2 linked regions of the Chloroflexus aurantiacus J-10-fl genome follow. The protein of the gene in region 1 interacts with the protein of each later gene in a pairwise test. Links are inferred from orthologs where the notes say so. Each region holds a gene or a part of one and is shown in the gene's direction. Other genes may lie near its edges.

Region 1 (5,027 bases):
CGATGCCGCACTGCATCTCATCGGAGGGCAGTCTGGTCGCTCGACGCAGATCGCTCCCCAGGTTACACTGGTGTGCGATCAGCAGACAGTGACATTGCACTTGCCATCGGCATTACCGCCACCTGCCCCGCAGTTGACAACACCTGTGACATTACCGGATCGGGGGATCGTGCCACTGGCGAATGACTGGCAGTGTATCGTGCAGGATCATCCCCCGGCGCATCCTGACCGCTGGTGGTTAGGACTGGCTCAGCGTCCGTCTGCTCCTTTGCAGTTACGACCACGGCGCCCCGGTGATCGGATGCGGCCTGCCGGTGCGCCGGGGCGGCGACGCTTACAAGATGTGTTCGTTGATTTGCGCGTGCCACGTATGCTGCGGGCTGCCTGGCCGATTCTCACCACTGTCGATGATCAGATTCTCTGGGTCGTTGGCTTGCGAGTTGCTGCCGGCGTCGCTGCATCTGAGCCGAATCAGGCTACAATGTGGATTGGGATCGTTCACTCTGCCACAACAAGACAGGAGTAAGCATGCGTCAGGACATTGATTACATCTTGATTGGGGAAGATCAGATCAAACAGCGGGTTGCGGAGCTGGCTGCTGAGATCAGTGCCGATTATCGCGACCTCGGTGATCTGCTGCTGGTCGGCGTTCTGAAGGGCTGCGCCATGTTTATGGTTGATCTGGCGCGGGCAATTGATCTGCCACTTGCGATTGATTTCATCGCGGTTGCCAGTTATGGCGCCAGTACCGAGTCGTCGGGTGTGGTGCGTTTGATCAAAGACCTCGACACCGACATTTCGCAGCGCCACGTATTGATTGTCGAAGACATTATTGATAGCGGCCTGACCCTGGCGTACCTGCGGTCGCAATTGCTGCGGCGCAATCCGGCCAGTCTGCGCATCTGCACGTTGCTCAACAAACCTGAACGACGTACAGCAGATGTGCCGGTTGACTACATTGGTTTTGACATCCCGAATGCCTTTGTGGTTGGGTACGGCCTGGATTATGCAGAGCGCTATCGCAATCTCCCCTTCATTGGCGTGTTGCGCCCTGAGGTCTACCAGTCAGCGTAGTTGTGATCCAGATCACATTCTGAGTGTAATCTGTTCCCTTGCCGTCGGTGATCGGCTGATGCTATAATTCCAACAAGCGGCGTACAGGATGGCTGATTGCCGTCTCGCTCGCATATTCCTCATAAGTGGGGTTCATTCCTCAGTATTGTCTGGTCTACCAGGAAATGGCGAGGCAACCCCTCTAGAAAGATGAAGTATGAATGATAATCGTTGGTTGAAGAATAGTTTTGTCTATCTCATCATTCTGGTTGCAGCGCTAGCGCTGTTCTTCCAATATTTCGGTCAGGGTGCCAGCCAGACTGAGGAGAAAGGCATTGCCGATGTCATCGCCGATGCTCAGGTTGGCCTGGTAAGTGAAATTCAGGCGCAGGCTGGCGACGAACAGATTATTGTCACCTACAAGGATGGTAAGAAATATCGCTCACGGGTCGAAACTTCGGATAGCGTGATGCAGTTGCTGGCCGACTACAACGTACCGCTGTACGACGAGAACGGTCGGCGGACGATCAACGTAACCGTGCAACCGGCACCGGCCTGGGGCGGTTTACTCAGTATCTTTACCATTCTGCTGCCAACCCTGTTGCTCATCGGCTTTTTCGTCTTCTTCATGCGTCAGGCGCAGGGGAGCAACAATCAGGCGATGTCGTTTGGCAAGAGCCGGGCACGGATGTTTGCCGGCGATAAGCCCACAATTACCTTCGCCGATGTGGCCGGTCAGGAAGAGGCAAAGCAGGACCTGGCCGAAATTGTTGAGTTCCTCAAGTTTCCTGACAAGTTTGCCGCGCTCGGGGCACGCATTCCGCGTGGTGTGCTGATGGTTGGCCCGCCCGGTACCGGTAAGACGTTGCTCTCGCGGGCAGTCGCTGGTGAGGCAGGTGTTCCCTTCTTCAGCATCTCTGGCTCTGAGTTCGTAGAGATGTTTGTTGGCGTAGGTGCCTCACGTGTGCGCGACCTGTTTGATCAGGCCAAGCGTAATGCACCCTGTATCGTCTTCATCGATGAGATCGATGCCGTCGGTCGGCAGCGCGGTGCCGGTTTGGGTGGCTCACACGACGAGCGTGAGCAGACGCTCAACCAGATTCTGGTCGAGATGGATGGCTTCGACACCAACACGAATGTGATCGTGATCGCCGCGACGAACCGGCCCGATGTGCTCGACCCGGCTCTCGTGCGACCAGGCCGCTTTGACCGTCAGGTGGTGCTTGATGCGCCCGATGTGCGGGGTCGGATCGAGATTCTGAAAGTTCACGTCAAGGGCAAACCTCTGGCTGAGGATGTCAATCTTGAGGTAATCGCTCGTCAGACACCCGGTTTCTCAGGCGCCGATCTGATGAACGTTGTGAACGAAGCAGCGATTCTGGCTGCACGTCGCTCGAAGCGCAAGATCAGCATGGCAGAGTTCCAGGATGCGGTCGAGCGGGTCGCTATCGGTGGCCCTGAGCGGCGTTCGCGCGTGATGACCGACCGCCAGAAGCTGGTGGTGGCCTACCACGAGGCCGGTCACGCGATTGTCGGTGCTGCGTTGCCGAAGGCCGATAAGGTGCAGAAGGTGACGATCATTCCACGTGGACAGGCTGGTGGGTATACCCTCTTCCTGCCTGATGAGGATAGTCTGAGCCTGCGCACCGTTTCCCAGTTCAAGGCACGACTGGCCGTCTCGTTAGGTGGCCGGGTAGCTGAAGAGATTGTCTTCGGCAACGACGAGGTGACAACCGGCGCTTCTGGTGATTTGATGCAAGTCACCCGTATTGCCCGGGCAATGGTCACGCGCTACGGTATGAGCCAGCGCCTTGGCCCGATGGTCTTCGGCGAGAAGGAAGAGCTGATCTTCCTCGGTCGCGAGATCAGCGAGCAGCGCAACTACGGTGATGAGGTGGCGCGCCAGATTGACGAAGAGGTGCATGCAATCGTCACCGAAGCCTACGAAACGGCGCAGCAAATCCTGCTTCAGAACCGGGCTGTGCTTGACGATATGGCGAATGCGTTGCTCGAATACGAGACACTTGATGGCGAACAGCTCGAGGAGATGATCCGTCGGGTAAAGCCGCTGGCGCTCGATCTGAGCAAGAGCAGCACGCCTAATGGGCGAGCTGAAGAGCGCTCCACACAGCCTGATGCGTCACAGCACGGCTTTGGCGGTACCAACCCACTTCCGGCGTAATTTCGCTGTCTAGTTGTAATCGGGCATCCCTACTGGCAACCCCGCCGGTAGGGATGCTTTGTATTATCGGCAGCCATCTGACATCAAATCTGGTTTAGTGGAGCGCGAGCTTCTGCCCCGCTCGCTACCGGATACAGCCTATGTTGCGCTTCCGGCAGAGTATCTCACCCCCAAACCGGCGCACAAAAGAGAGCACCATCCTTTACCGGTGTTTCTCGCCCCCGCTGGGCTATGCATTACCCACAACTGGTGTCAATCACGGGTGTATCAGCGGGTATGATCGCCATGGGTGCTGTTTTGGGCGACTGCCCGGTGGCAGCGCACAGCGCCAGCCGTGCTATCACGTGCTGGATGGGTTTCCTTACGCGCACATCATGTGCGTGGCGCAGGGTTTGGAGTGCGGCAGCCATGCTGCCGCGCCAGCCGTACACTCGATCCGGCGCGTGGTACGCCGTTCCCCCTCCTGGTCACGGGGATGCTGGATGTATTCGTGACGATCATCGAGTCGGTCAGGCATGAATGTGCTACCTGCGCGTAGACGTCTTGTTGCAATAGGTGCCTGCCTGCGTACCAGCAGCCACGACCAGCATCTGACGATGGTGGCGGGGATGCCGGCACACGGGCTGGAAGCCCGCGCCACGGGGAGCGCTTGCAGTCTGGCCTACCGCAGCAGAATGCCGTGGATCGCCTAACCATACGATGTGCGTGAGGTATGGCACGCGGATCACAGCAGCCGTGCGGGGCAGGATTTGCTTGGCTCGCCTAACCATACGGTGTGCGTGAGGTATGGCACCGGATCTATCACGATGGGATATGAGGCGTCATATTGGCTTCTGTGTAACATGTGGGGAATGCATAGCTCGCTGGGGGCGGGTTAGAGTGGGGGCGTGTCGCGGTGTACTGCTGGAAGCAAGTATCACACGCCTGCCCCCCATCAAGCTGGCGCTGCACCTGAACGACTACACGTGAACCGGTTAGTTTGCCTGCGACGCACCACTATTGGCTCACAGATAGCACGCCCGTCCGTGCGCCAGCACGGCCCTGTCCTGAATGATGCACAGTGTCAGTTGAGGTTTGAAATTACCTGACACGATACGGATGGGCGGTTCCGTAGGGGCGGGTTTGGAACCCGCCCCTACGGACGATGCAGATGCCCATTCTCATCGACATACGAGGCATGCGGTGAACGAGGGGTAGTGGAAGGATACATTTTGAGTCGGCGGATCGCAGCGCGTCCCTCTGCCGGTACGCGACTCTGATGAAGAGGCTTTGCAATGATGATTGATGGTCTTGGCAATGATGCAAAGGATCAAGATTTGCTATCATAACCCAAGTTTCCACCTATGTTGTGAGTAGTTCCCGTAGGCTGAGTGCCAGGTTGAACAGCACGACGTTACACGCAACACCGTATGGTATGTTCGCATGAACGGTGTGAGGAGCAGCCAGTTCCTATGGACATACTACGTCACGTTTCACGGTAGCAACCCAAATTCTACCCATCCTCTGTGTCCTCTGTGTCTCTGTGGTGATAAAGGTAGCAACTTGGGTTATCATATACTTATCCCACGTCACTGTCACCCGTATTCCGCCTATTCTTCAGCCGGACGTATCCGCTGCAGGGCCAGACTTAAACAAATCACCGTGACGATAATCATAAGCGCTATATAGACCAGCCAGGGTGAGGGTACTGTGAGATTGCCGACAGACGAAGGAACTGTCCAGAGCCATGGATCGCCGCCTTCCTCAAGGATGGTAGCCGTTATCCCCAGGGCAATAAACGGATGCAGGCAAA
Region 2 (4,906 bases), 2.4 Mb from region 1 along the record:
TTGTTTGATGGCCTGCTCATCGGCATCCGGGCTAAGTCCTAAGATGGCATAGTAATCTTTGAATTCCATAGTCTTCTCATCACCGTGCGATGATGTTGTGATGATAGGGTAACACCGGCAATCAGGTGTAGCGGGCAGCAATAATGCCCACTACACCACACCGGGAGAGTGAGCCGGCAACTTACCAGCGCAACAATCCGGCCAGACCGCCGAAATCGCGTGACAGGTGATCCTGGGCAGGGCCGGACACAAATTCCAGCCGCGTCGCAAACGCGGCACATGCATCAACCAGGACATCACGCAATGCAACCGGCTGTGCTTCGCCATCGGGAACCAGGGTCGCAATCTGTTCACGACTCCCGGCCAGCAACCCATTAGACGCCATCCAGACCTGAGCATCGAGCTGCCATGGCGCAATCAGCACGCTCAACCTGCCCTCTTGCAACGCATTGAGCGTTGGATCAATCCCCCATACACCGGGCTGGCGCGTTACCTGTTCCAGCAATGCCTGTTCGTGGCTCTGCTCGACCTGCTCTAGCGCCGGCAGCACCTTTGCCAGCACATGGGCTGGTGACGCATCGGGATGCGGTAAATCGGCTACATGCGCAATAACCATCTGCCGAACGGAACGCGGTAACAGATCGGCAAACTGTTTGGTTGCCTCTTCGCGACCGAGCAGAACCAGTCGGCGAATGCGGAAATGATCAAGTGCGCGTTCGGTGAGTTCGGCCAGCCGTTGCAGATAGCGCGCTGCAATGTTCTCCATGCGCCGGGCAAACCGATCACGATTGCCCATCGCCTGTGCCCGTAGATCATCCCGCAGTCGGCGGGGGTCAAACTCGGTGACCTGCTGCCAGAGATCGGCTTCAACGCTCCGGAACACGTCGGTATGCTCAACAATCTCACCCAGAAAGACCTCGAAGAAACGCCAGCCTTCACCGCGCAACCAGACCACCGCGGTACGCTCGTATTGATCGAGCGCGTAAATCAGAGGCGCAATGTACGGTTCGCCCCAACGCGCCTCTACTTTTCCGTTTGTTATGTCGATTAAAGGCAGCGTGATATGGAGTGGCACCTTCGTCACCGCGACGGTTGCGCTCTTGCGCTCGGTCGCAGGCGCGGCAGCGAACAGGGCCAGCGTGCGCGCCTCCGGAGCAATCTCCGCCTCAAGAGCTGCAAGTACCACTTGTTCAACCTCAGCCGGCACTGCCAGGGCTTTCACTGCATTACGTGCGCGCAACACCCAGGCGCGCCGCTCATTTTCGGGCCGGGTTGGATCAACCTCGACGTACAACGACAGGACCGGCGGCTGCAATGCTCCCAGATCAGCCCGTATCTGCTGCACTGCTTCCCGATCAATCATAAGCGCTTCCTTTCCGACTATCATCGCCACCAGCGGGCAATCAGATTGGCGATGACAGTCAATATCAGACTCACCACCAGCATCGTGCCAAGCGGGATGAAAATCGTCAGATTATCACGCTCGATCAGGATGTCACCGGGAAGGCGACCCAACCAGGGCAAACGACCGGCAGCCAGCACGACCAGCCCGATCACAACCAAAATGACACCAGCACCGATCAACCAGCGTCCAAGCTCGGTCATAGCCTCACCTCAATGCGGACGTAGAACCGTCCCTATCACTTCTGCTTCAGTATTATGATGGATCGATGTTAGTCACCGGTCAACGAGGTGCTAATAATGTGTTAGAGAGCTGATTGACAGGGCGAAGATGTGGAATTCATCCCCACTCATGTACCATCCGAATCAGGTATACTGCCATTATAGAGATATTTAGCCTGTCAATCAACGGTTTTGTAATCAATGTCAGGTGATATATAGAAGGAGCAAAACGATGAATCAGAATCGTCAACCATTTCCTACCTCAACCATGCGCGGATGGTCAATGTCAGCAGCGGTCGGGATTGTGCTGCTGATCATGATTGCCATCTTTGTTGTCAGCAACTCAGTAACCACCATTGAAGCCGGTACCCGCGGTGTGTTGAAGACGTTCGGCGAGATTACCGGCGTGCTTGACGAAGGACTGCATTTCCGCACTCCTTTCATCACCTCGGTCACAGTGGTTGAAGTTCGTACTCAACGCTACGAGTCGAACTCAAGTGCTGCCTCGCGTGACCTTCAGACCGTAACTACCCAGGTTGTCATCAACTATCGTCCTGACGCCTCGCAGGTTGATCGACTGGTGCGCGAGATCGGTGTAGATTACGAGCGCCGGGTTGTTGATCCAGCCATTCAGGAGGCGCTCAAGGCTGCAACTGCTCGCTTCACTGCCGAAGAGCTGATCACTCGCCGACCCGAAGTGTCGGACTTGATCCTGAACATCTTGAGTGAACGGCTGACCCCACGCGGTGTGATTGTCGAGAGTGTTTCAATCACCGACTTCAATTTCAGCCCTGAATTTGCCCGTGCCATCGAAGCCAAGCAGGTCGCCGAACAAGATGCCCTGCGCGCCGCACGCGAACTTGAGCGGGCACGGATCGAGGCGCAGCAGCAGGTAGCGCGCGCCGAAGCCGAAGCCAAAGCGCGCCTGGAAATTGCCCGCGCCGAAGCCGAGTCGCTGCGGTTGCTCGGTGAAGTCGTTAGCCCGCAACTGCTCCAATTGCGCTTCATCGAACGTTGGGACGGCATCCTCCCCCGTCTGGTGAGTGGTGACAACGGCTTGCTGACAATGTTGAGCATTCCAACCGATGGTATGCTCGGTGAAACACCAACCGCTCAACCAACACCCCCGAACAGCGAACAACCGACGGGAACAACGGGTGGTGAGTAGGAGCGTGCGTAGCTAAGGGATTAAGAGAAAACGATAATGAAGTGAACAGGGTTTAGCAGTGTTGATCAGGTCAGAATAAGCTGTTAATTGCCCCCTTTCGCTACAGGCGAAAGGGGGCTTTTGTCATAGTGCCTCAATATCTTGCTTCCGCATTCAATCACATTTGCGTTATCCTCAACACCACCTTGCATTATCGCCTCTTGTCTGCTATGATGTGAGGCGTGTTCGACAAGTTCATATCGTCGCGGTGACCCGTTGGCCCGGATGCCAGGGCGTAAAGGTGGAAGCTGGTGCAAGTCCAGCGCTGTGCCGCAACTGTAACCGGTTAGAAAGCCGGAAGCCAGGACGCCTGCCGCGATGTGATGATGTTCGGCCCTTCTCGAGCTAAGGAGGAGAACATGTACCCCGCTTTACTTATACTTATGCGGGCAAGATGTGTTACTCCAGCTCTCGGAAGAGACTGGAGTTATTTTATGAGTAGTGACAACTGCTCACCTGGCTTGCCCGGGATCCCACATTACACACCAACAACATAATCTGACCATCCATCAAAGCCGTCTGTCGCGTGTCGTAGCCAACAGTATTACCTGCTGTCGGCATGTCTTTGTGTTCTCTTAGAGACAATTGTTGTCTTGTTATGGAGGAGAGTCATGCGTCGTTTCCTATTCCGCATCCTGGCACTTGTCCTTATCCATCTGCTCGTTGCATGTGGCAATCAGCAAACCAGTTCCCCCACCTTAACCGCTGTCCCAACGAACTCGACAGCAGCAATGACAGCCCCTACTGCAACCGCTATACCGACCGTTGTACCAACAGTCGCCCCAACAGTAGCAGTGCTTGAACCACCGACCGCAAATCTGACCGATGAGTGTGTAAGCGAGTTTGATCCGGAGATTGACTATTTTCCAGAAAAGGTTACGCTCAGCGATGCAACCGGTTGGACAATCGAGTACTTCAACCACTACAAAGTGATTACGGTTCTCAACCCATGGCGAAACGCCGACACCCAGTTCCAATACATACTGGTGCAATGCGGTACTCCACCACCACCAGCTAGCGACAATGCACTGATCATTGAAATTCCAGTGCAGCGCGTGATTGCAATGTCTACAACGCAACTTCCACACCTCGACGGGCTAGGTGTGCTCGATAAGCTGATAGGTGTCGATAGTTTTCTGTACATCAACAACGAAGCAGTGCGCAAGAAGATCGACGCTGGAGAACTGGTAGAAATTGGCAGTGGCGGTCAGGTCAATGTTGAACAGGCACTCGATCTCGAACCAGATCTGATTATGACATATGGGGTTGGCAATCCCGAGTACGACGCTCACCCCAAACTCCTGGAAGCCGGTCTGAATGTTGTTTTAAACAGTGAATACATGGAAGGCTCACCACTTGGGCGCGCTGAATGGATCAAGTTCACCGCTGCATTTTTCAACCAGGAAGCGAAAGCAAACGAACTGTATACCGCCATTGCCCAACGCTACCGCGACATCGCAGCTAAAGCCCGTGCCGTAGCTGAAAAACCCACCGTCTTTGCGAATGCCCCATTCCGCGGCACGTGGTATATGCCCGGTGGAAAGAGTTATGTTGCGCAACTGCTGGCCGATGCCGGGGCAAACTACCTCTGGGCTGATGACACTTCGAGTGGAAGTCAGCAATTAAGCTTTGAAGAGGTCTTCGAGCGTGCTCAGAATGCATCCTTCTGGCTGAACCCCGGTAGTGCCAAGAGCCTGAGCGAACTGCAACAAATGGATGAACGATTTACACAGTTTGCTGCCTTCCAGAATGGCGCGGTCTTCAACAACAATAAACGATTAAACGAGAATGGTGGCAACGATTATTGGGAGACCGGTGTAACGAATCCACATCTGATCCTGGCAGATTTGATCAAGATTTTCCACCCAGAACTCTTGCCGGATCACGAACTCTTCTTCTATCAGCAACTGACACCGTAGAGGTGAACGATGTCGAAACCCCAAATGAACCCATATGTGCGCCACATCTTTATCTGTACTGGACGCTATTGTGATCCAGAAGGCACGGCTCCACAACTATATGCACAATTGGCGCAACTATTAGGGCCTTTGGGGAATTATCACAATCCGTGCCGGG

Evidence for each region. Proteins that work in one complex are often made in the same cells at the same time.
Region 2: the proteins of ftsH (region 1) and CAUR_RS01595 interact in binary tests that used the Escherichia coli proteins (3 or more experiments, as listed by UniProt). The link is inferred for Chloroflexus aurantiacus J-10-fl from one-to-one orthologs.

The regions. Positions count from the first base shown.
Region 1 is NC_010175.1:2,790,561-2,795,587, forward strand. The notes cover bases 863-3,752. They hold ftsH (ATP-dependent zinc metalloprotease FtsH), read left to right. Parts: upstream 863-1,270; coding sequence 1,271-3,235; downstream 3,236-3,752. Other genes in these bases: hpt (hypoxanthine phosphoribosyltransferase), read left to right, coding at 863-1,074. Outside these bases: tRNA lysidine(34) synthetase TilS, read left to right, coding at 1-526; more of hpt, read left to right, coding at 529-862; CAUR_RS10675 (ABC transporter permease), read right to left, coding at 4,825-5,027. UniProt on the Escherichia coli protein: Acts as a processive, ATP-dependent zinc metallopeptidase for both cytoplasmic and membrane proteins. Plays a role in the quality control of integral membrane proteins.
Region 2 is NC_010175.1:398,272-403,177, forward strand. The notes cover bases 1,055-3,823. They hold CAUR_RS01595 (prohibitin family protein), read left to right. Parts: upstream 1,055-1,855; coding sequence 1,856-2,791; downstream 2,792-3,823. Other genes in these bases: CAUR_RS01585 (VLRF1 family aeRF1-type release factor), read right to left, coding at 1,055-1,363; CAUR_RS01590 (DUF2905 domain-containing protein), read right to left, coding at 1,384-1,605; CAUR_RS01600 (ABC transporter substrate-binding protein), read left to right, coding at 3,442-3,823. Also shown: CAUR_RS01580 (DnaJ C-terminal domain-containing protein), read right to left, coding at 1-69; more of CAUR_RS01585, read right to left, coding at 182-1,054; more of CAUR_RS01600, read left to right, coding at 3,824-4,749.